3 regions of the Qipengyuania sp. GPGPB31 genome follow, and region 2 is predicted to be linked to each of the others. Evidence: predicted binding sites of a transcription regulator. Region 2 holds the regulator's gene; each other region holds the start of a gene.

Region 1 (7,858 bases), 540 kb from region 2:
CCGAGGATCATCCGCTGTGGGGCCTCGAGAATGCGCAGGTCACCATGCACCTGTCGGGCCGCGCGCAGACCAAGATGTTCCAGCGCAGCGCGGATCGTTTTATCGAAAACCTCGCCCGCTGGCGCCGCGGCGAAGCGGTGCAGCCGCAGCTCGATCTCGATCTGGGCTATTGACGGAACGCACCGCCCGCCCGGGCGGTTAAAGGGTCAGACCCACCCCGGTCCCTCCCGCCCGCGGGAGGGTGGAGATGCCGATGCCCACGCTGAAGGATACCTACCCGCTCTATCTCAACAACAAGGCCGCGCAGCCGAACACCGATCTGGCGGTAACCGACAAGTTCACCGGCGAGGTGGCTTTTCGCACCGCGCTCGCCAGCCCCGAGATCATCGACGAGGCGATTGCGGGGGCGGTGAGGGCGGCCGAACCGATGGCGCGGCTCGCCAGCTATGAACGCCAGGCGGTGCTGCAGCACTGCGTCGACCGCTTCACCGAACGCTTCGACGAGCTTGCCTACGCGCTGTGCGTGGAAGCGGGCAAGCCGATCAAGGACAGCGAGGGCGAAGTCACCCGGCTGATCGACACCTTCCGCATCGCAGCGGAAGAATCGGTGCGCATGTATGGCGAGGTCATGCCGCTGGATATCTCCGCGCGCGCCAGGGGCTACCAGTCGATCTGGAAACGCTATCCGATCGGGCCGTGCAGCTTCATCTCGCCGTTCAACTTCCCGCTCAACCTCGCCGCGCACAAGGTCGCGCCCGCGATCGCGGTGGGGTGCCCCTTCGTGATGAAGCCCGCCAGCAAGACCCCGCTCGGCGCGATCATCATGGGCGAGGTGCTGGCCGAGACCGACCTGCCCGAAGGCGCGTTCAGCGTGCTGCCCGCCAGCCGCGACGGGGCCGACCTATTCACCGTCGACGAACGGCTCAAATTGCTGAGCTTTACCGGCTCGCCCGGCGTGGGCTGGGATCTCAAGGCGCGCTGCGGCAAGAAGAAGGTCGTGCTCGAACTGGGCGGCAATGCCGCGGTGGTGGTCGATCACGATGCCGATCTCGACGATGCGCTCGAGCGGATTATCTTCGGCGCCTTCTACCAGAGCGGGCAGAGCTGCATCGGCGTCCAGCGGATCATCGTGCACGAAGACATCTACGACCGCTTCAAGGACATGCTGGTCGCCAAAACGAAGACGCTGGTCGCGGGCGATCCCAAGGACCGCGACACCTTCATCGGCCCGATGATTTCGGAGGGCGAGGCCAGCCGCCTCAAGGGCTGGATCGACGAGGCGGTGGCAGGCGGCGCGACGCTGCTGACGGGCGGCAGCTGCAAGGGCAACATGCTCGAGGCGACGCTGCTTGAGGGCGTGCACAAGGACGCCAAGGCACTCAACGAAGAAGCCTTCGGCCCGCTCGCCATCCTGCAGAAGTTCGAGCATTTCGACGAGGCGCTCGCGGAGGTGAACCGTTCCACCTTCGGCCTGCAGGCGGGCATCTTCACCCGCGACCTGTTCAAGATGTTCGACGCCTGGGACCGGCTCGAGGTCGGCGGCGTGGTGATCAACGACGTCCCCAGCTACCGCGTCGACAACATGCCCTATGGCGGCGTGAAGGACAGCGGTTTGGGCCGCGAAGGCATCAAGTTCGCGATGGAGGACATGACCGAGATCCGTAACCTGGTGATCCGGCGCGGGTGATCGGGGGGCGGAGGGCCGATGAGCGCCTTGGCTGCTTGAAAGCGGTTATTCCGCTACCGACCCGATTGCGGACGGTTTATTTCCTATCAGGTGGCCCGCAGAATGAAGTTGATCTCTCCGTCAGCCAGAGTGGAAATCTCGTAAGACCACGCGTTTGCATCCATGAACGAACAGGTCACAGTTGGGCAGTGGGTACCCAACCGCTCTTCGATTTCTTCTAGAAAGTTGTCCTTGCATTCATCGGACATTTTTAGTCGCACGCCATAGGTGAAGTCAGTTTCGTGATCATAGTCACCAACACGGACATTTCTGACTTGCGCGTCTCGACAAATCGCCAGTCCTGTTTTCGACTGGAAAAACTCAGGCGTTTCGAGACGGTCTTCCGCGCACCCGCTTAGAAGGACGCCGACTGATAGTAGGCCTGCGATGATCGTAGCTCGGCAGCGCATGATCTCTGCTTACCATGTGAATGTCCGCTTTCCACGCAATTGCCGAAATTTTCCTGTGAAGCTGGAAGCGTCACAAATAGACGCCGGCACCGCGCGTCTCAGCTCTCCTCCAGCAGCAAAAGCTCGCACCGGACCACCAGGCGCGGTTCGGGGATTAGGCGATGTTCGACTTCGACAACGCCCGCATCGGCCACCAGCTGGCCGGGGATGGCGAATTCGTGATCGGGCAGGGCGGCGACGAACTCTTCGCCCGCCGCCACCGCCTCGTCGCCTGCAAACAGGATTGCGAGGCTGTGCCGTGTGCCCGCAAAGGTGATGCTGGCCCAAGCTTTCTCGGTATGCGTCAACACCTGACCGTGATGCGCGTGGAGGTCGGCCAGCGCGGCGCGCAGGCGGTCGGCGGCGGTACGGCGTACGCGCGGCGCCCGGGGCGGGGCTGTCTCATCCGACATGCGCGGTCTCCCGAGTGGTTGCGACATCGCGCGCCGCCTCGAACCCGGCCATGAAACCGCGGATGCGCTGTTCGGTGCGGTCGCGCGGTTCGCGGCCCATGCGCAGATCGAGCACGAAGCGCGGATCATGCGCGGCAAGGCGGCCGAACTTGGTGGCCGCCATCTCGTGCTGGCGAAGGAATTTCTCGACGGATCGGATCAGCATCGCGGGCTCCCCAATAGGCTGGTCAGACAGGCGAATCGCTCGCCGTGTTCCTGATTGGTTCCAGCCGAAATCCTACTTGTCTAGGAAAAATCCTATGCTATAGGAATTTTCTCGCATGCTCCGTCCTGCGCGACGCGGGTCGGATGACGGCGGGCTTGAGGACACGGTCTTATGAGTGAAGCGATGACGCCGGACCGCGCGAAGCTGGTCGAACTGGCCGAGGCCGGGCGCACCAGCCTTGCCTCGCTATCCGCCATGCTCGGCCGCAACCCCAGCTATCTGCAGCAATTCGTGCGCAAGGGTTCGCCGCGCAAGCTGGAGGAGGCGGACCGGCGGCGGCTGGCCGAGTTCTTCGGCGTGTCCGAGGTCGCGCTGGGCGCCGATCCCGACCATGTGCGCGCGTCTGCTCCGGACGAGTTCATCACCGTACCCCGCCTCCCGCTCGACGCCTCGGCGGGTCCCGGCTCGTTCTCGGCGGAGGAAATTTCCTTCGACAGCTTCCGCTTCAGTCGCCGCTGGCTGCGCGAAATGGGGCTGGAGGGCGCCGATCTCACCGCGATCCGCGTCGAGGGCGACAGCATGGAACCAACCCTGCGCAGCGGCGACGAGATTTTTGTCGATCGCAACAAGCGTTCGGGCGAGGGTATCCACGTCGTGCGCATCGGCGATGCGCTGCACGTCAAACAGGTCCAGGCCAGCGCGCCGGGCCGCATTGCGCTGATCAGCGCCAACGACAGCTATGCGCCGATCGACCTCGCGTGCGAAGAGGTCGAGGTAATCGGCCGGGTTGTCTGGAAAGGGGGCGGGTGTGACCCGCCGCCCGATCACGACGGGCGCTTGACGTAATCGTCCGAGCGCAGCGTCAGCATGTAGTCGGCAACCAGTTCGATATCCTCTTCGACCAGGTCGACATCCATCTGCATCGGGTAATTGTGCGCATCCGACAGGAAGGTCACCAACGTCGCGCGCGTCAGGCCCGGGCTGTTGGCGATGTCGGCAAAGCCGGGGGCCTGCGGGTCGAGCGACACCGTATCGCTCGTCACGGCATGGCATTCCCCGCATACGCCGGTAACGAAGTCGGGCGTGGGCGCTGCGGCGCTGGCCACTGCACCGCCCGGCGGGGCGGGGCGATCGGGATAGGTCTGGCATGCTGCCAGCACCGCGCAGCCCGCCGCGATGGTTGCGATATGCTTCATGAATCTGCTCCTCGACCGCGGTGTTAGCACTTTGCCGCAGATGCGGCTTGTTTTCGATCAAGAAGCCGACCATTTTTGCGGATATATGGAAACCGATACCCAAAAGCCCGCCACTCCGCCCATGAAAGCCGGTATTGTCCCGGTCACGCCGCTGCAGCAGAACTGCTCGCTGATCTGGTGCACCGCGACCAACAAGGGCGCGCTGGTCGATCCCGGCGGCGATCTCGACAAACTCAAGGCGGCGGTCGCCAAGTCGGGCGTGGAACTGGAGAAGATCCTCATCACGCATGGCCATATGGACCATTGCGGCGAGGCGGGCGTGCTGGCGAAGGAATTGGGCCTGCCGATCGAGGGCCCGCACGAGGCGGACCGCTTCTGGATCAGCCGGCTCGAGGAAGACGGCGCCAGATACGGCATGCAGGCCGAGGTGTTCGAACCCGATCGCTGGCTGGTCGATGGCGACACGGTCACCGTGGGCGAACTGACGCTCGAGGTGATCCATTGCCCCGGCCATACGCCGGGCCATGTCGTGTTCTTCAACCGGCCGAGCAAGTTTGCCATCGTCGGCGACGTCTTGTTCCAGGGCAGCATCGGGCGCACCGATTTCCCGATGGGCAACCACCAGGACCTGATCGACGCGATCACGCAGAAACTGTGGCCGCTCGGCAATGACGTGACCTTTATTCCCGGTCACGGGCCGACCAGCACCTTCGGCCAGGAACGCCAGACCAACGCCTTCGTGAGCGATTACGCGTTGAGTTGATATTTGTGGGGTGCGCTATCGACCTCCGTCGATAGCTTGCGCAAGGTCGGGACGGATGTCCCGACCGTACGCCGCAAAATTTCCTTCTCTTACATCACGCCAAGCGTGATCAGCACCGCAACCACCGCGAGGCCGAGCAGCGTCAGCATCGTCACCAGCGTGCCGATCATGCGGGGCTTGGTCGCGCCTTCGCCGTCCATGCCGAAGCCGTGCGCCACGCGGCCGAGCATGTAGATTGCCGCCACCCAGGCCAGCCAGGGATCGCCCTTGCCTGTCAGTTCGATGGCCGCAATCAGCACCAGGACGAACGGTGTGTTCTCAACGAAATTGAGCTGCGCGCGCATCCGCCGCGTCAGCGGACCGCCCGCATCGTCGCCGTGGATGGTCTTGGTCGCGCCGCGCATCTGCCCGACTCGGATCGCAAGCCACAAGTTGATGATCGCCGCTGCAGCCGCCGCGGTCAGTGTAACCGGCAGGATAATGCCCATATTTCTCTCCCTCGCGTTCCCCGTGAACGCTACCCGCCTGCGTGCTAGGGCGAAGCCCGTCGCCGTGCAATCCCGCCGCGGCATGCGGAATCGGGTTGCATCGCCTGCAAATTTGGCTATTACGCGCGCCTTCACCGTCACGGTCGGGATTTTCGGGTTCACGCGCTCTTGCAGCGTGCCGGACCATCCCCTAGGGCGGCCACCGAAATTGATTGTAATTGTTTGAGGAACAGGTGCCGCCATGGCCGTCCCCAAGAGGAAAGTATCGCCCCACCGTCGCGGCAACCGCCGCTCGCATGATTCGCTCAAGGTCGAAGCTCATCACGAGTGCTCGAACTGCGGCGAACTCAAGCGGCCGCACAATCTGTGCCCGCACTGCGGATATTACAACGGCCGCGAAATCATCGCCGTCGGTCTGTAAGACCGTCAGCCAAGCCGGAGACAGCGCATGAGCCTGCCGCGTATCGCCGTCGATGCGATGGGCGGTGATGAAGGTGTGCGCGTCATGGTGGAAGGCGCCGCGCTTGCGCGTCGTCGCCACGACAAGTTCCAGTTCCTGCTGGTTGGCGACGAAACACGCATCAAGGCCGCACTCGACACGCACCCCGGCATGGCCGGGGCGTCCGAGATCCTGCATTGCACCGACGTGGTCGGCGGCGACGAGCTGCCGAGCCGCGCCTTGCGCCGCGCCAAGACCACCAGCATGGGCCTTGCGGTCAATGCGGTGAAGCAGGGCGATGCCGGCGCCGCGGTGTCGGGCGGCAACACCGGCGCGCTGATGGCGATGAGCAAGCTCGCGCTGCGCACCATGCCCGGGCTCGACCGGCCAGCGCTGGCCGCGCTGCTGCCGACGCTGACCGACGACGATGTCGTCATGCTCGACCTCGGCGCCAATCGCGAATGCGACGCGCGCAACCTCATCCAGTTCGCCATCATGGGCGCGGCCTATTCGCGCATCGTGACCGGCCGCGAACGCCCGCGCACCCGGCTGCTCAACATCGGGACCGAGGAAACCAAGGGCACCGAAGATATCCAGGCCGCCGCCGAGGCGCTGCGCGCCGCCACCGGGCTGGCGATGGATTTCGAAGGCTATGTCGAAGCCGACAAGATCAACCGCGGCGAATGCGACGTGGTGGTCTGCGACGGGTTCTCGGGCAATATTGCATTGAAGGCGATCGAAGGCGCGGCGCGCTTCGTCACCGACCTGCTGCGCAATGCCTTCACCAGCTCGCTGCGCTCGAAGATCGGCTTCCTCGTCTCGCGTCCCGCGACCGACCTGCTGCGCCACCATCTCGACCCCAACAACCACAATGGCGCGGTCTTCCTCGGCCTCAACGGCGTGGTGGTGAAAAGCCACGGCAGCGCCAATGCCAAGGGCGTCGCCAATGCGGTGGAAGTCGCCGCGCGGCTGCTGGAGGACGACATCACCAACCGCATCAAACGCGATCTGGGCGAAATCGAAGCGGCGGGCGTTACCGCGAAATGATCCGTTCGGTGATCACCGGCACGGGTTCGGCATTGCCCGCCAAATGCGTCACCAATGCCGATCTCGCCGCCAGGGTGGACACCAGCGACGAATGGATCGTCGAGCGGACCGGCATCCGCCAGCGCTATATCGCGGACGATAGCGAGACGACCTCCACTCTCGCCACCGCGGCAGCGCGCAACGCGCTCGAAGCGGCGGGTGTCGATGCGCAGGAAATCGGCTTGATCGTCCTCGCTACCGCCACTCCCGACCATACCTTCCCCGCCACCGCCACGCAGGTGCAGGCGGCGCTGGGGTGCGGCGGCGGGGTCGCCTTCGACGTGCAGGCCGTGTGCTCGGGCTTTCTCTATGCGCTGGCCACTGCCGATTCGCTGCTGCGGACCGGGATGGCGACAAAGGCGCTGGTGATCGGTTCGGAAACCTTCAGCCGCATTCTCGACTGGGACGATCGCACCACCTGCGTATTGTTCGGCGATGGCGCGGGGGCAGTCGTGCTCGAGGCGCAGGACGTCGCCGCGGACGGCCCCGGCATCCTTGCCAGCCGCCTGCATGCCCATGGGCAGCACAAGGACATGCTCTATGTCGACGGCGGGCCTTCGACCACGGGCACGGTCGGCAAATTGCGCATGAAGGGCCGCGAGGTGTTCCGCCACGCGGTCGTCAATCTCGCCAGCGTGCTCAAGGAAGTGCTCGAGGAATCGGGCACCAAAGTCGCCGATATCGACTGGGTGGTGCCGCACCAGGCCAATGCCCGCATCCTCGATGCCACCGCGCGCAAGCTCGACCTGCCGGCCGAAAAGGTCGTAGTGACAGTCGACCGGCACGCCAACACCTCGGCGGCCTCGGTCCCGCTCGCGCTCGATACCGCGATGCGCGACGGCCGGATCAAGCCCGGCGATCTGGTGATGTTCGAGGCGATGGGCGGCGGCTTCACGTGGGGCGCCTCGCTCGCGCGGATGTAAGGGCAGCCCCGTAGCCGCGGGAACCCGTTTGCCAGCGCGCTGCCAAACCTCTATATTGCTTGGTGAAGTTCGAGTTGGGGTCGCATTCCCGTTCAGGGTCGTTTCTGGGGGAAGGATAGAATGGATATGATGCGCTCCGTAGGCACGCTTACCCGGGCCGATCTGGCCGA
Region 2 (7,858 bases):
GCGGTCAGCCTGGTCGTGGCGGCCTGCGGCGTCCCAGTGGCCAAGCACGGCAACCGCGCTGCCAGCAGCAAGGCGGGCGCGGCCGATACGCTCGAAGCGCTCGGACTCGACATGGAAGCGGCAGGCCGCAGCGCGGAGAAGACGCTCGCCGAACTGGGCATCTGTTTCCTGTTCGCCAAGAACCACCACCCGGCAATGGGCCGGATCCAGCCCATCCGCCAGAAGCTCGGGGTGCGCACGATCTTCAACCTGATGGGGCCGCTCTCCAATCCCGCCGGGGTCCGGCGCCAGCTGATCGGTATCGCCCGCCCCGCCTATGTTCCGATCTATGCCGCGGCCAAGGCCCGGCTCGGAACCGAGCGCAGCTTCATCGCCTCGGGCGACGAGGGCCTCGACGAACTCAGCCTCGCGGGCGGCAACGAACTTGCCGACGTGATGGGCAACAACTTCGAAATGCGCCGCGTGCTGGCAGTGCAGGCCAATCTGCCGCACGCCCCGGTCGAAGCCATCCGCGGCGGCGATCCGGCGCACAACGCCCGCGCGCTCGAGGCGCTGCTGGCAGGCACCCCCGGCCCCTATCGCGATGCGGTGCTGTTCAACGCATCCGCCACGCTGATCGTCGCCGGCCGGACCGACGATTGGACCGAAGGCGCCCAGATCGCTGCCGAGGCGCTCGATTCCGGCGCTGCCCTGACCCTCCTGCGCGACTGGATCGCACTGAGCGTTTGACATGAACAAGCTGGAAGAAATCTGCGCCACCAAGCGCGAAGAAGTGGCTGCCCGCAAGCAGGAACGCTCGCTGTCCGATCTCGAAACCGCGATCCGTGCGCAGACCCCGCCGCGCGGGTTTCAGGCTGCACTCGCCCGCGCGCAGCATGACGGCTTCGGACTTATTGCCGAGATCAAGAAAGCCTCGCCGTCGAAGGGCCTGATCCGCGCCGATTTCGAGCCTGCGGCGCATGCCAGGGCCTATGCCGCAGGGGGCGCGGCATGCCTTTCCGTGCTGACCGATGCGCCCTATTTCCAAGGCCATGAGGATTACCTCATCGCCGCCCGCGAGGCCTGCGACCTGCCCGTCCTGCGCAAGGATTTCATGGTCGACCCGTGGCAGGTCGCCGAAGCACGCGCGCTCGGTGCCGATGCCATCCTGATCATCGTCGCGGCGCTCGATGACAGCGTCATGGCCGAGATCGAGGCGGCCGCGCTCGACCATTCGATGGATGTGCTGATCGAAGTCCACGACGCCGCCGAAATGGACCGCGCGGCGCGGCTTTCCTCGCGGCTCATCGGGGTGAACAACCGCGACCTGAAAACCTTCACCACCGATCTCGCAACGACCGAGCAGCTTGCCCCGCGGGCCCCGGCGGAAAGCCTGCTGGTGGGCGAGAGCGGGATCAGCTCGCATGCGGATTGTGCCCGTCTCGCAGGTTCGGGTGTGCGCAGCTTCCTCGTTGGTGAGAGCCTGATGCGGCAGGCCGATGTCGCTGCGGCGACCAGGACGCTGCTGCACGGCTGAACCGTCGCGCCCGGGGCAAAGCAGGAACAGCTGTTCTCGCCTCCATACCGCTAAACCGGCGCAATTGCTTGACTTGCCGATTCGGGTTGCCTACTTGTTCCGTATTCGTTCACAGCTTTGTGAACAGGCGATACGGGAGTTCGCACCATGCTGACCGCCAAGCAGCACGAATTGATCCGCTTTATCCAGCAACGCCTGGAAGACACCGGCATTTCCCCGAGTTTCGAGGAAATGAAGGAAGCCCTCGACCTCAAGAGCAAGTCGGGCGTTCACCGCCTGATCTCGGCGCTCGAGGAACGTGGTTTCATCCGCCGGCTGCCCAACCGTGCGCGCGCACTGGAAGTGGTCAAGCTTCCCGAAGACGCAGTTACCGGGAGCGACAAGCCCAGTGCTGCGAACGACCTGGTCGGGGCGGCAATGCCGACCAAGACCGTGGCACCCGAACCCGCCAACGACATCATCGACGTGCCGCTGCACGGACGGATTGCCGCTGGCGCGCCGATCGAGGCGATCGAAGGCCAGTCGAGCATGCCGGTTCCCGCTGCCCTTCTCGGTCCCGGCGAACATTACGCGCTCGAAGTCTCGGGCGATTCGATGATCGAGGCCGGCATTTTCGATGGCGACTTCGCTCTCGTGAAACGAACCGACAGCGCGCGCGATGGCGAAATCGTGGTGGCGCTGGTCGACAACGAGGAAGCCACGCTCAAATATCTGCGCAAGGACGCGGGGCGCGTGATCCTCGATCCGGCCAATGGCGCCTATGACCCCCAGGTCTACGATGCGCACCGCGTTCAGGTACAGGGCAAGCTCGCCGGGCTCTTGCGCCGCTATCACTGATGGTGCGGGCACCGCGCCCTATCGGCGCGGGGCCGGCCACCAGCCATGCGCCCCCTGGTCCTGCGCGACCGTATCGACGCGTTCGCGATCGAGATAGACCGCGACGCCGCCTTCGCGTTGCAGATAGCGCCGATCGGCCTTGAGCCAACGCGGCCGGCAGCTGCGCGGCAGGAAGCGGTCGGACACGACGATATCCGCCTTCCCGCAGGCTGCGGCCAGCGCACGTTCGGCGATCAAGTCGCGATTGCGGGCCACGAGCACGCTCCATGTCTTTCCGCTTCTCTTGACGGGGAGGACGCAGAACTCGGGGCTGCAGCGGCTCTGCGGCCACGCCGCGATGGCCATGGGCTCGCGGTCGGTTCCCGCCAGTTCGAGCAGGTTCTGCTGCGCATAGCCCCCGGCACTGTCGCGGAGGACGAGCAGGCGGTCGGCCTGGCTGGCAATACCCAGATCGCGCCCGTCACGGGTGATCAGCAGGTCGGGAACCGGGGCTGTCACGATCAGGATCGTGGACAGCGCGATCGGCACCGCGCCCCACAGTCTTGCCCTGCCCTGCCACAACGCCAGCCACAGTGCACCGCCGATATAGAGCGCCATCGTGCCCATGCCGATGCGCGGCGACAGTTTGACCGAACCGGGTTGCTCGGCGAAGAAATGCGCGATCGCAAGCAGCACGTCGAGTGACTGGCCGACCAGCCACCAGGCCGGCGCCCCCGCCCCCACCAGATCGAGGAAGAGCGCCAGCGCAACCAGCGGCATCGACACGAAGGTTACCAGCGGGATCGCGATCAGATTGGCCGCCGCGCCGTAGAGGCCAGCACGGTGGAAATGGAACAGCACGATCGGGATCAGCGTAAATTCGATGACCAGCCCGGTCAGGAACAGCATCGCTGCACGCCGTGCCAGGCGCGATAGCCAGCTTTCCTCGCGCGGCGCCAGGAAGCTGCGGACCCAAGCGGCATTGTGGAGCGAGACAATGGCGATGACCGCGGCAAAGCTCATCTGGAAACTCGGCCCGACCAGCGATTCCGGCCAGAGCGCCAGCACCACGCCGGCGGCGATCGCAACCATCCGCAGCGACAGGGGTTCGCGCCCCAGGGCCAGCGCGACGAGCACGAGCAAGGCGCCGATGCAGCTGCGAACGGTCGGCACCTGCGCGCCGGTAAGCAGCGTGTAGCCGATGCCCGCAAGCGCGGCTGCACCCGCCGCCACCAACGGCAACCGCACGCGCAGCGCCAGCCAAGGCCAGGCTGCCAGCAGTTTCAGCACCACCAGATAGGTCGCGGCGATAATCGCGCTGACATGCAGGCCGCTGATCGAAAGCAGATGGGTGAGCCCGGCATCGCGCATGGCTTCTTCGTCGGCCTCGGGGATCGCACCGCGGTCGCCGCTTGCCAGCGTGGCCGCGATAGCGCCCGCCGTCCCGTCGAGATTGCGCCGCACATGCGCCGACAGGCGGCGCTGGATCACGGCGATCGACACAAGCGTCTCCGCGGGCGGTTCGACGAGTTCGACGTCACCGACCACCGATCCGGTGGCGGACAGGCCATCGAACCATGCCCGGCGCGCGAAATTGTAAGCACCCGGGACGATCGGCGGCGATGGCGGCATCAACCGCGCGCTCAGACGGATCCGTGCCCCTTCGCGCAGCTGCGGCCCGTCGGCTTCCAGCGGCAGATTGACGCGGTAGGCGACTGCCCGGGCTGTCTCGGGGTCGCGTGCCGCCAGCACCAGCCTTACCCGTCCTTCCGCCGGCTGTTCCTCGCGCGCAAGGATGCGTCCATCGATCCGTTCCAACCGCGGATAGGGGATCGGCTCGGCACCCACTGTCGCCGACCGCGCCCAGACCAGCGCGGTGCCCGCCGATATGGCGAGAGCAATCGAAAGCAGCGCAGCAAGCGCATAATTGCGGTTCTCGCGGCCGCGCCATGCGGCGATGGCTGCGAAGGCGACGACCAGCGAACCGGCGATCACGGCGAGCCATTGCCACGGCCCGGCAAGGAGGAACCACAGCCCGATGCCGCAGCCGAAGGCGACCGCCAGCCATGGACCGCGATCGAATTCGGCGCCCGCGAGAAATGCCTCGAACCGGGCTGCCAAACTGGACATTGCGCCGCGCATGCGCCAAGGGCGCGGCACTGTTTCGCGGGCGGTTTCGCCCGCTTCTCCCATCGGTATCGAAGGCGTCCCCCGTGTCGCCATGTGAATGTTTGAAAGGAAGCGAGTGACAATGGCAAGCGATAGTGACAGCGAGACCCCTCCGGTCGTCACCCGCTTCGCTCCCTCGCCCACCGGCTATCTGCATATCGGCGGGGCGCGGACCGCGCTGTTCAACTGGCTCTATGCGCGCCATCACGGCGGCCGCGCGCTGCTGCGGATCGAAGATACCGACAAGAAGCGCAGCACGCAGGACGCGATCGACAAGATCATCGACGGGCTTGGCTGGCTCGGCCTCGATTTCGACGATGCACCGGTGTTCCAGTCTGACCGCGCCGAGCGCCATGCCGAAGTGGCGCACAAGCTGCTCGAGGCGGGCCATGCCTACAAATGCTTCGCCACGCCCGAGGAACTCGAGGCGATGCGCGCCGAGCAACGCGCAAACAAGCAGCCGATGCGCTACGACCGCCGCTGGCGCGATCGCGATGCGAGCGAAGCTCCCGCGGGCGCGCCCTATGTGATCCGGCTCAAGGTCCCGACCGAGGGCGAAACCACGATCCACGACCAGGTCCAGGGCAAGGTCACGGTGAAGAATGCCGAGATCGACGATTACGTGCTGCTGCGCGCGGACGGCACGCCGACCTATATGCTGGCGGTGGTGGTCGACGATCACGACATGGGCGTCACGCACATCATTCGCGGCGACGATCACCTCAACAACGCCTTCCGCCAGCTGCCGGTGATCCGCGCGATGGATGCGATCGAGGGTGGCTGGCCCGATCCGGTCTATGCGCATGTCCCGCTGATCCACGGACCCGACGGGGCGAAGATGTCGAAGCGCCACGGCGCGGTCGGCGTCGAAGCCTATCGCGACGAAGAAGGCGTGCTCCCCGAAGCGCTGTTCAACTACCTGCTGCGGCTCGGCTGGGGCCATGGCGATCGCGAGGAAATCAGCCGCGACGAAGCGATCGAACTGTTCGACCTCGATGGCGTCGGCAAGGGCCCGGCGCGTTTCGACATCAAGAAACTGCAGAACCTCAACGGCCATTACATCCGCGAGGCGGATGATGAACGGCTGGCCGACATCGTCGCCGACAAGATCGGTGAGAAAGCCGACCGCGCGCTGCTTGCCGAAGCCATGCCGGTCCTCAAGACGCGTGCAAGGTCCATCAATGAACTTGCTGAGGGTGCAGGATTTCTTTTCGCCACGCGCCCCTTGCAGATGACCGACAAGGCGGCGGGGTTGCTCGATGATGAAGCGCGGGCGCGGCTCGCCGGCTTGTCCGAAATGCTGCATGTGCAAAATGACTGGACAATCGAGGCTCTGGAAGCCACTACGAAGGCCTATGCCGAGCAGCTCGAACTGGGTCTCGGCAAGCTCGCGCAGCCCATGCGCGCAGCACTGACGGGGACGACGACGTCACCCGGCATTTTCGATGTGTTGGTCCTGTTGGGCAAGGAAGAGTCGCTCTTGCGTATCGATGCGCAGGCCGCCTCGCCCGCAGGCACCGAAGAGAACGAGTGAGGAGACACGCGTGGCCGACAAGCAGGCAACCCTCGATCTGGGTGGTCAGACCCAGGAATTCCCCGTGCTGCAGGGCAGCGTTGGCCCCGACGTGGTCGACATCCGCAAGCTGTACGGCACCACCGGCAAGTTCACCTACGACCCGGGCTACAAGTCGACTGCCAGCTGCGAAAGCGCGCTGACCTATATCGACGGCGAAGAAGGCATCCTGCTGCACCGCGGCTATCCGATCGGCCAGCTGGCGGAAAATTCGTCGTTCATGGAAGTCGCCTACCTGCTGCTCAACGGCGAACTGCCGCAGCAGACCGAGCTCGACGATTTCACCTACACGATCACGCGGCACACCATGCTGCATGACCAGCTGCGCCAGTTCTACCAGGGTTTCCGCCGCGATGCGCACCCCATGGCGATCATGTGCGGCGTGGTCGGCGCGCTGTCGGCCTTCTATCACGACAGCACCGACATTTCGGATCCCGAGCAGCGCAAGATCGCCAGCCACCGGCTGATCGCCAAGATGCCGACCATCGCCGCCATGGCGTATAAGTATTCGGTCGGTCAGCCGATGATGCAGCCCGACAACTCGCTGAGCTACACGGGCAATTTCCTGCGCATGACCTTCGGCGTGCCGGCCGAGGAATATGAAATCCATCCCGCCATCGAGCGTGCAATGGATCGCATCTTCATCCTCCATGCCGACCACGAACAGAACGCCTCGACCTCGACCGTGCGACTGGCCGGTTCGTCGGGCGCGAACCCCTTCGCCTGCATCGCGGCCGGCATTGCCTGCCTGTGGGGTCCGGCGCACGGCGGCGCCAACGAGGCGGCGCTCAACATGCTGCAGGAAATCGGCTCGCCCGATCGCATCCCGCACTATATCGAGCGCGCCAAGGACAAGAACGACCCGTTCCGCCTGATGGGCTTCGGCCACCGCGTGTACAAGAACTACGATCCGCGCGCGACCGTGATGCAGCAGACGCTGCGTGAAGTGTTCGAAGCGCTGAACGTCAACGACCCGGTGTTCGAGACCGCGCTCAAGCTTGAAGAGCTCGCGCTCAACGACGACTACTTCAAGGAAAAGAAGCTTTTCCCGAACGTCGACTTCTACTCGGGCATCATCCTCAACGCGATCGGTTTCCCGACGACCATGTTCACCGCGCTGTTCGCACTCGCCCGCACCGTGGGCTGGGTCGCGCAGTGGAACGAAATGATCTCGGATCCCGCTCAGGTGATCGGCCGTCCGCGCCAGCTTTACACCGGCCCGACCGAACGCGATTACGTCCAGATCGGCCAGCGTTAAGGCTCACGCCAGGTAACACGAACGGGCCTTGCGAGGCGGCTTCCCGCCCCTCGCAAGGCCCGTTTTTCGTTGGGGATGCTACTGCCGCTGCGCGCGAGCGCGGCAACGGCAAGGCTTCAGCGCGGTGTCTGGCGCAAATCCTCTGCGGCCGGGACCGACAGCGTAAAGCGCGCGCCCTGCCCCGGCGCGCTTTCGACGGTCAGGTCGCCGTCCATCGCACGCGCGATGCGGCGCGAAATGTAGAGGCCGAGACCAGACCCGCCATCGCCGCTGCGCCCGAGCCGTTCGAACTTCTCGAAAATCCGTTCCTGCTGGTCTTCGCCCAGGCCGTGCCCTTGGTCGGCGACGGTGATCAGTGCGCGGCTGCCGATCCGGTCGAGCCGGATCCATACCTGGCTGTCATCCGGCGAATAGCGGATCGCATTGCCGACGAGATTGAGCAGGATCTGCAACACGCGCCGGAATTCGGCGATTGCCAGCTGGCTTTCCCCTTCGGGCGGCGCGACGAGCGTGATGCCCTTCTCGC
Region 3 (7,858 bases), 1.2 Mb from region 2:
GAACTGGTCGACATGGCGCGCGAAAAGATCGTCTCGATCACAGTCGACAAGGATCTGGGCGGCCCGATCATGGAGCCCGCCTTCACCAAGGCCGAAGTGATCGAACCGCGGCGGCTGGAGATTACCTATGATCGCGACCGGACGAGCGCGGGACAGGTGCTCGCGCTCGTCCAGTCGCACGGCTATGCGATCGAGGATGTCACCACCCGCGAAGCCGACCTGGAAGATGTCTTCGTCCAGCTGACCGGCGCGGGGTGATCGCACCGATTACATGAACGCGCGTGGGCCCAGGCCCGCATCGCGGACCTTCTGTACCGCCCACGAATGCGGTTCGACTTCTTCCATCGGTGCCTTGCAATTGCGGCAGCGCCCGACCTGCTGCCCGCTGACGCGCGTGATCTTCTCGCGGTCGATGCTGTGCCGGCCCAGGGCACAGCCGATACGTCCCATAGTCATGATGTCGCGACCCTCCAGTCCCGTTATGTATGTCCCCTGTTGCCGCGCCCACTAGGCCGAAGATCGGCCGACAATAAGCTTGCTGCGCCGAATCGTTCCTTGCTTGCCGCGTAGTGATTGGATCGGCATGACGCGCGCATGACAGACACCCCGCACGACGTCCTCGTGATCGGTTCGGGCGCCGCCGGTCTCACCGCCGCGCTCGCGCTGGCCGAAACCAAGAAGGTCCTGGTCCTTGCCAAGGGCAGGCTCGACAGTGGCTCCACCGCATGGGCGCAGGGCGGCATCGCCGCGGTGCTCGATGCGGGCGATACGTTCGACAACCACATTCGCGACACGATGGTTGCCGGCGCGGGGCTCAACGACCGCGAAACGGTGGAATTCGTGATCGAGCGCGCCCCCGCCTCGATCGACCGCCTGTGCGAACTGGGGGTCCCGTTCAACCGCGAAGAGGATGACCTGCACCTCACCCGTGAGGGCGGGCATTCGCATCGCCGGATCGTCCATGTGAATGACGCGACCGGCTGGGCGGTGCAGGCCGCGCTGCTCAAGGCGGCGGAGGAAAACCCCAATATCACGCTGTTGCCGGGGCAAAGCTGCGTCGATCTGATCACCGGCCGCAACCAGGCCGCCTATTCGGGATCGGGCCGGGTCTGGGGCGCCTATGCGCTGGACGAAGGCAGCGGCAAGGTCGTCGCGCATGTCGCGCGCGCCACCGTCATGGCAGCGGGCGGCGCAGGGCGCGTCTATCTCTTTTCCACCGCGCCGCGCGGTGCCACGGGCGACGGGATCGCGATGGCCTGGCGGGCGGGGGCACGGGTGTCGAACATGGAAATGATGCAGTTCCACCCGACCTGCCTCTACAATCTCGAGGTCAAGAATTTCCTCATCACCGAGGCGGTGCGCGGCGAGGGCGGTCGGCTGGTCAATCCCGATACCGGCGAGCGGTATATGGAAAAATACGATCCCGAGCGGATGGAACTGGCGCCGCGCGACATCGTCGCACGCGCCAATGACGACCAGATCAAGCGCTTCGGGCTCGATTACGTCCACCTCGACATCAGCCACCAGCCGCCCGAATTCGTGCGCCAGCACTTTCCGACGATCCACGAGAAACTGCTCGGGCTGGGCATCGACATGACCAAGGGCCCGATCCCGGTCGTCCCGGCGCAGCACTACACCTGCGGCGGCATCAAGATCGGGCTCGATGCGAAGACCGACCTGCCGGGCCTGTGGGCGGCGGGCGAATGCACCGAAAGCGGCCTGCACGGCGCCAACCGCCTCGCGTCGAACAGCCTTCTCGAATGCTTTGTCTTCGGCGAGGCGGCGGCAAAGGACATCCTCGAATGCTGGGACACGCTCGATGATCCGCCCGCAATCCTTGCCTGGGACGAAAGCCGGGTGACCGATTCGGACGAGGAGGTGGTGATCAAGCAGAACTGGACCGAGATCCGCCGCTTCATGTGGAATTACGTCGGCATCGTGCGGACCACCAAGCGGCTGGAGCGCGCGGCGCACCGCATCCGCCTGCTGCGCGAGGAGGTCGAGGATTATTACGGCCACTTCCGCGTCACCACCGACCTGATCGAACTGCGCAACCTGCTCGAATGCGCCAATCTGATCGTGCAGAGCGCGCTCAGCCGGAAGGAAAGCCGCGGGCTGCATTTCATCACCGATTACCCCGTGACCGATCCGGTGGCCCGCGACACCGTGCTCATCCCCTAGCACGCGCGCTGCGCCGCGCTCGGCGCATCCGCTCATCGTTTGGAAAGCCGCTGGGTGATCGGGTGACTGGCGCCGCGCCGCGTCAGTCGGACGCCGATCGCCAGGTCGCCATCGACCAGTCGCTGCGCAGCATCCAGTCGTCCATGGCATAGTGGCGCACGACGCGCGGGCTGACGGGTTCGAGGAAGAAGATCCCGATGCTCTCGCCCAGCTGCCAGGCGACTTCCCCCGCCGCGACCTGGCCGGGCAGCAGCACGACTTCGACCGGGGTGCCCACTTCGGCCACGATATCCTGGCATTCGACCATGCAGCCAGAGGGGGACAGATTGCGCATGGCGCAGCGCAGCCCGTGACCGCCGATGGTGATGCGCAGGTCGTCCAGCGTGCGGCTGCGATCCTCTCCGCGTCGCTCCATCGTCCTCTCACTCATCCCGCTGGCCCTCCATCCTCACGCCGCCCGCGCGGCACCCGATCGAGCGCGAGGCCTGCACGGTCTGCTGCACCGGCGGCCTCGCGCGCTTTCCCGGCCTGCGGGGAGGAATGCCACTTTCCGGCGGTTTCCGATTGTATGCACACGCCATTGCCGGTGCCTTCGCGCGGCTAGCCGCGCCGCCCGATTGCGCTGGACAAGCGTGGGTCAATGCGGTGAGGTCGGCCCTGCAACCATCGGACGGGGAGACGGCATTGCCTAAAGCGACGGCGAACGGGATCGAAATTCACTACGAAGAGCGGGGCGATGCGGCCAATCCGCCGATGCTTTTGATCATGGGCTTCGGCGCGCAATTGACACTGTGGCCCGAAGAACTGGTCGATGCCTTGGTCGAACGCGGATTTCGCGTCATCCGCTACGACAATCGCGATGTCGGGCTGAGCCAGAAATTCGACGGGGTCAAAGCGCCCGGCATCGTCAAGATGACGTTGCTGTCGAAGATCGGCCTGAAGCCCAAAGTACCCTACACGCTGGCCGACATGGCGGATGATGGTGCCGGGCTGCTCGACGCGCTGGGGATCGACAAGGCGCATATCGTCGGTGCCAGCATGGGCGGGATGATCGCGCAGCATTTCGCCGCGCGCCATGCGGACAAATGCCTCTCGCTCACCTCGATCTTCTCGACCACGGGCAATCCCAAGCTGCCCGCCGCCAAGCCCGAGGCGATGAAGGCGCTGATCACGCGGCCCGCCAGCAGCGACGAGGACGCATTGGTCGACCACGGGATGATGCTGGCGCGCACGATCGGTTCGCCGGGCTATCCCGCTGCCGAAGACCACTTGCGCGAGCGCACCCGCGCCAGCGTTCAGCGCAGCTTCTATCCCGAAGGGCCAACGCGGCATCTCTCGGCGATCGTCGCCGATGGCGACCGGCGCGAAATGCTCAAGCAGATCGCAGTGCCCACGCTGGTGCTGCATGGCGAAGACGATCCGCTGGTTCCGTGCGAAGGCGGGCGCGACACGGCCGCCACCATCCCCGGTGCCCGGATCAGAACGATTCCCGGATGGGGCCACGACCTCCCGGTCGAACTCGTCGACGACATCGCCGATGCGGTGGCCACCCACGCCCGTTCGGCTGCGGAATAGCGCCAGCGGACCGGAACTCCGGTTCGGGCGTGGGGGTCTCTCCCCGCGCGCCCGATTCGGCTGCCGCTGCAGGTCCTTCGCGTGCCTGCCACGACGCGTTCGGCCGCGGCATGGGAGGAGCTGCCCGATTCCAAAATTGCGCGTCCGGATTCGAATGATTCTCAAGCCGGAACGATGATTTTTGCCCGCAAAATTTTTTTCCCGGATTCATTTTGCCCCTTGCGTCCGCGGCAAGTCCAGCTTGGTCCACGCGTCGCAGCGTTGCACTTGTCTAACGCACCCTGTCCGGGCGGGCCCGCAGCGCGCCAATTCGCCGCGAGCCCCCTTGCGCGCAGGGACTCACTGATTCAGTATCTAGTGGTTGGTCTGCGGGGTTAACCCACAAGACCTAGCTTTCGGCGGCAAAGCTCCCCATATCGGGTGGGTGCCGCCCAGGCCGGGGTTGTGGGGAAATACGGGATAAGTTTCCGCCCTCGACCGACGCAATTTTGCTAGGTGGGACGCATGTCTTGCCGACTCGAACACAAGCGGAACATCCGGGCTGCATCGGCAGGCCGGTGGCGCACCACAATGGCGGGGCTGACGATGGATTTCAAAAGCGGGGACGACACGGCGATGACACTGGATATCGAAACACAGGACGACACCGCCACCGAACCCACCACGGATGAGAAAGCGGTCGCCATGGACAGGACGGACAAGGGCAGCGAAGATCTGGTGCAGGATGCCGCTGGCCAGGCGCTGGCCGGCGCGGTCGCCAGCGCGACTTCGGAAGCGGCCGAACATGACAGCAAGAAGGTGCTCGATCGCCGGTTCGACGTGACGACCGACGAGAGCCGCGATGCGCTGCTGACCGAATTCGGCAAGGAAACGCTGACCGATCGTTATCTGCTCCCGGGCGAAGGCTATCAGGACCTGTTCGCGCGTGTGGCCGATTACTTCGCCGACGATGCCGAACATGCGCAGCGGCTTTACGATTATATCTCGAACCTGTGGTTCATGCCCGCCACGCCCGTGTTGTCGAACGGCGGCACCACGCGCGGCCTGCCGATTTCCTGCTATCTCAACAGCGTGTCGGACAGCCTCGACGGCATCGTCAACACCTGGAACGAGAACGTCTGGCTCGCCTCGAAGGGCGGCGGCATCGGCACCTATTGGGGCAATGTCCGCGGGATCGGCGAACCGGTCGGCCTCAATGGCAAGACCAGCGGCATCATCCCCTTCGTGCGGGTGATGGATTCGCTCACGCTCGCCATTTCGCAAGGTTCGCTGCGCCGCGGTTCGGCGGCCTGCTACATCGACGTTTCGCACCCCGAGATCGAGGAGTTCCTCGAGATCCGCAAGCCGAGCGGCGATTTCAACCGCAAGGCGCTGAACCTGCACCACGGCGTGCTGGTCACCGATGCCTTCATGGAAGCGGTGCGCGCGGGCGAGGAATTCGACCTCGTGTCCCCGCGTGACGGATCGGTGCGCAAGACCATTGACGCGCGCAGCCTGTTCCAGAAGCTGGTCGAAACCCGGCTCGCCACGGGCGAACCCTACATCGTGTTCTCCGACACGGTGAACCGCATGATGCCCAAGCATCACCGCGAACTGGGGCTCAAGGTCTCGACCTCGAACCTGTGCGCCGAAATCACACTGCCCACCGGCATCGACCATCTCGGCAACGATCGCACTGCAGTGTGCTGCCTGTCCTCGCTCAATCTCGAGAAATGGGACGAATGGAACGGCGACAAGCAGTTCATCGAGGACATCATGCGCTTCCTCGACAACGTCCTGCAGGACTATATCGACCGGGCGCCCGACCAGATGGCGCGCGCGAAATATTCGGCCATGCGCGAACGCAGCGTTGGCCTCGGCGTGATGGGCTTCCACTCCTTCCTCCAGGCCAAGAGCATCGGCTTCGAAAGCCCGATGGCCAAGGTGTGGAACCTCAAGATGTTCAAGCATATCAGCGCCAAGGCGGAAGAAGCCTCGCTGGTGCTGGCGCAGGAACGCGGGCCGTGCCCCGACGCTGCCGAAACCGGCGCGATGGAACGCTTCAGCTGCAAGATGGCGATCGCGCCGACCGCGTCGATCAGCATCATCTGCGGCGGGACCAGCGCCTGCATCGAACCGATCCCGGCCAATATCTACACGCACAAGACGCTGTCGGGCTCGTTCATCGTCAAGAACCCCTATCTCGAGAAGATTCTCGACAAGAAGAGCAAGAACTCGACCAATGTCTGGAATTCGATCCTCGAGCGGGGCGGCAGCGTCCAGCACCTCGACTTCCTGACGACCGAAGAAAAGGCGACCTTCAAGACCAGCTTCGAAATCGACCAGCGCTGGCTGCTCGAATTCGCCGGCGACCGGGCCCCCTTTATCGACCAGGCGCAGTCGCTGAACCTGTTCATCCCGGCCGATGTCGACAAGTGGGACCTGATGATGCTGCACTTCCAGGCGTGGGAAAAGGGCATCAAGTCGCTCTACTACCTCCGCTCGAAGAGCGTGCAACGCGCCGGTTTCGCGGGCGGCGTAGAGGCGGACAACACCGCCGATGCCGCGAAGTTCGAACTGGCCGCGGGCGCCGAGCAGACCGATTACGAGGAATGCCTCGCCTGCCAGTAGGCCCGTGATGCCGGCAAGCCGCGGGGATCGCCCCCTGCGGCTTCACCTGCACACAGGACAAGAGAAACCCCGCCGCCGGACATCCGGGGCGGGGTTTTCTGCGACCCTTGCAAGAGTCGTCGGAGGCGGGCGGGTCAGGCGACTGCCTTGTTGCCCAGGCCTTCGGGGATCCGTGCGGTTTCCTTGAGGTAGATGCGGTTGTCGTCGATCTTCTCGACGTCGCCAAGCGCGAGGAAGTGGTGCATCGAATCGGCGCTGTCCGACTTGGTCAACTTGATCGCGTCGCCTTCGACTTCATCGACGGTCCCGACATGCTGTCCCTTGCAATCGGCGACTTCCATGTGTTCCTTGATGCGAATCTTCTCGAACATAAATTTCCCTTTGTTTTCGTTTGCTTACACCATACCAACGGGCGGCCTGAGCGATCGGTCCACGCTTCGTCGAAGCTCATGCACGGCAGAGCCGCGAGGCTTGGAAATGCTGGCCCACACAAACAATGGCGCCCCGCCTCTGGGGGAGAGGCGGGGCGCCTGGGGCTTGCGGACATCGCCCGCAAAAGGGGAAACCGAACGATGTCGCAAATCCCCGAATGTATGTGCCTGCGGTCAGGCGCCGCCCAGCGGCCGGGCCGCATCGGCGCGCGCGCGCATGTCGGGCCGCGCATCATCGCCATCCGCGGCGGTGGCGGTATCGGACGCGTCCGCGCTGTCGCTGCGCGCCGTGTCCTGTTCCATCGCGCCATCGGCATCGCGCGCATTGCCATAGCCCATCCGCGCTTCGCCCTGCTCGGCATCCGCTTGCGGCTTGGCCGCGGGCTTGGCCGAGCCGTCCTGCGGCGCTTCGGCCTCGCGCCATTCGGCAGTGGCATTGCTGTGGACGTCGCGTTGGTCGTCGGGGGCGTATTCACCCATGGTGTGTCTCCTTCACCCAACCAACGGCGGGCCAGGCCCCGGCGTTCCGCCATTCGCCGCAAGCGCGACGCGGCGGGCCGCACAAACCCCGCAGAAACCGTTTTATCCCCGCCGAATCATTCCCGCTTGCCTTCGAATCCCGGGTCTGATTCACTATATGGGACGTTCACGCTGAAAACCGGAGAACCACCAGATGTCGTTGCTCGAAGCCCGCAAGACCTACAAGCCCTTCGAGTACCCCTGGGCCTACGACTTCTGGAAACGCCAGCAGCAGATCCACTGGATGCCCGAGGAAGTGCCGCTCGGCGAGGACTGCCGCGACTGGGCGCAGAAGCTGTCCGAGCACGAGCGCAATTTGCTCACGCAGATCTTCCGCTTCTTCACCCAGGCCGATGTCGAGGTGCAGGATTGCTACCACGACAAATACGCGCGCGTGTTCAAGCCGACTGAGGTCAAGATGATGCTGACCGCCTTCTCCAACATGGAGACGGTGCACATCGCCGCCTATTCGCACCTGCTCGACACGATCGGCATGCCCGAAAGCGAATATTCCGCCTTCCTCGAATATGAGGAAATGGCCG

What was found. Region 2 encodes LexA, which represses DNA repair genes until DNA is damaged. Its sites were predicted from a motif close to GTTCCNCNCTTGTTCT; they were not measured.
Region 1: a site for LexA is predicted at 2,840-2,855, ahead of WKH79_RS01415 (S24 family peptidase). Genes of this name have one in related genera too.
Region 3: a site for LexA is predicted at 4,275-4,290, ahead of WKH79_RS12045 (ribonucleoside-diphosphate reductase subunit alpha). Genes of this name have one in related genera too.

Annotation. Positions count from the first base shown of each region.
Region 1 is NZ_CP149572.1:261,615-269,472, forward strand. Features, by position in the region: gene WKH79_RS01390 (D-2-hydroxyacid dehydrogenase) at 1-173, shown strand, start outside; gene WKH79_RS01395 (aldehyde dehydrogenase family protein) at 248-1,687, shown strand; gene WKH79_RS01400 (hypothetical protein) at 1,774-2,136, opposite strand; gene WKH79_RS01405 (hypothetical protein) at 2,235-2,588, opposite strand; gene WKH79_RS01410 (hypothetical protein) at 2,578-2,793, opposite strand; gene WKH79_RS01415 (S24 family peptidase) at 2,965-3,639, shown strand; gene WKH79_RS01420 (cytochrome c) at 3,618-3,989, opposite strand; gene WKH79_RS01425 (MBL fold metallo-hydrolase) at 4,111-4,752, shown strand; gene WKH79_RS01430 (MAPEG family protein) at 4,842-5,240, opposite strand; gene rpmF (50S ribosomal protein L32) at 5,482-5,661, shown strand; gene plsX (phosphate acyltransferase PlsX) at 5,689-6,726, shown strand; gene WKH79_RS01445 (beta-ketoacyl-ACP synthase III) at 6,723-7,688, shown strand; gene WKH79_RS01450 (integration host factor subunit alpha) at 7,815-7,858, shown strand, end outside.
Region 2 is NZ_CP149572.1:806,233-814,090, forward strand. Features, by position in the region: gene trpD (anthranilate phosphoribosyltransferase) at 1-729, shown strand, start outside; gene trpC (indole-3-glycerol phosphate synthase TrpC) at 731-1,516, shown strand; gene lexA (transcriptional repressor LexA) at 1,664-2,353, shown strand; gene WKH79_RS04185 (ComEC/Rec2 family competence protein) at 2,372-4,462, opposite strand; gene gltX (glutamate--tRNA ligase) at 4,584-6,035, shown strand; gene WKH79_RS04195 (citrate synthase) at 6,046-7,332, shown strand; gene WKH79_RS04200 (HAMP domain-containing sensor histidine kinase) at 7,449-7,858, opposite strand, start outside.
Region 3 is NZ_CP149572.1:2,395,122-2,402,979, forward strand. Features, by position in the region: gene WKH79_RS12020 (ABC transporter ATP-binding protein) at 1-258, shown strand, start outside; gene WKH79_RS12025 (hypothetical protein) at 268-456, opposite strand; gene nadB (L-aspartate oxidase) at 595-2,181, shown strand; gene WKH79_RS12035 (PilZ domain-containing protein) at 2,264-2,611, opposite strand; gene WKH79_RS12040 (alpha/beta fold hydrolase) at 2,866-3,756, shown strand; gene WKH79_RS12045 (ribonucleoside-diphosphate reductase subunit alpha) at 4,342-6,366, shown strand; gene WKH79_RS12050 (DUF2171 domain-containing protein) at 6,501-6,737, opposite strand; gene WKH79_RS12055 (hypothetical protein) at 6,972-7,277, opposite strand; gene WKH79_RS12060 (ribonucleotide-diphosphate reductase subunit beta) at 7,471-7,858, shown strand, end outside.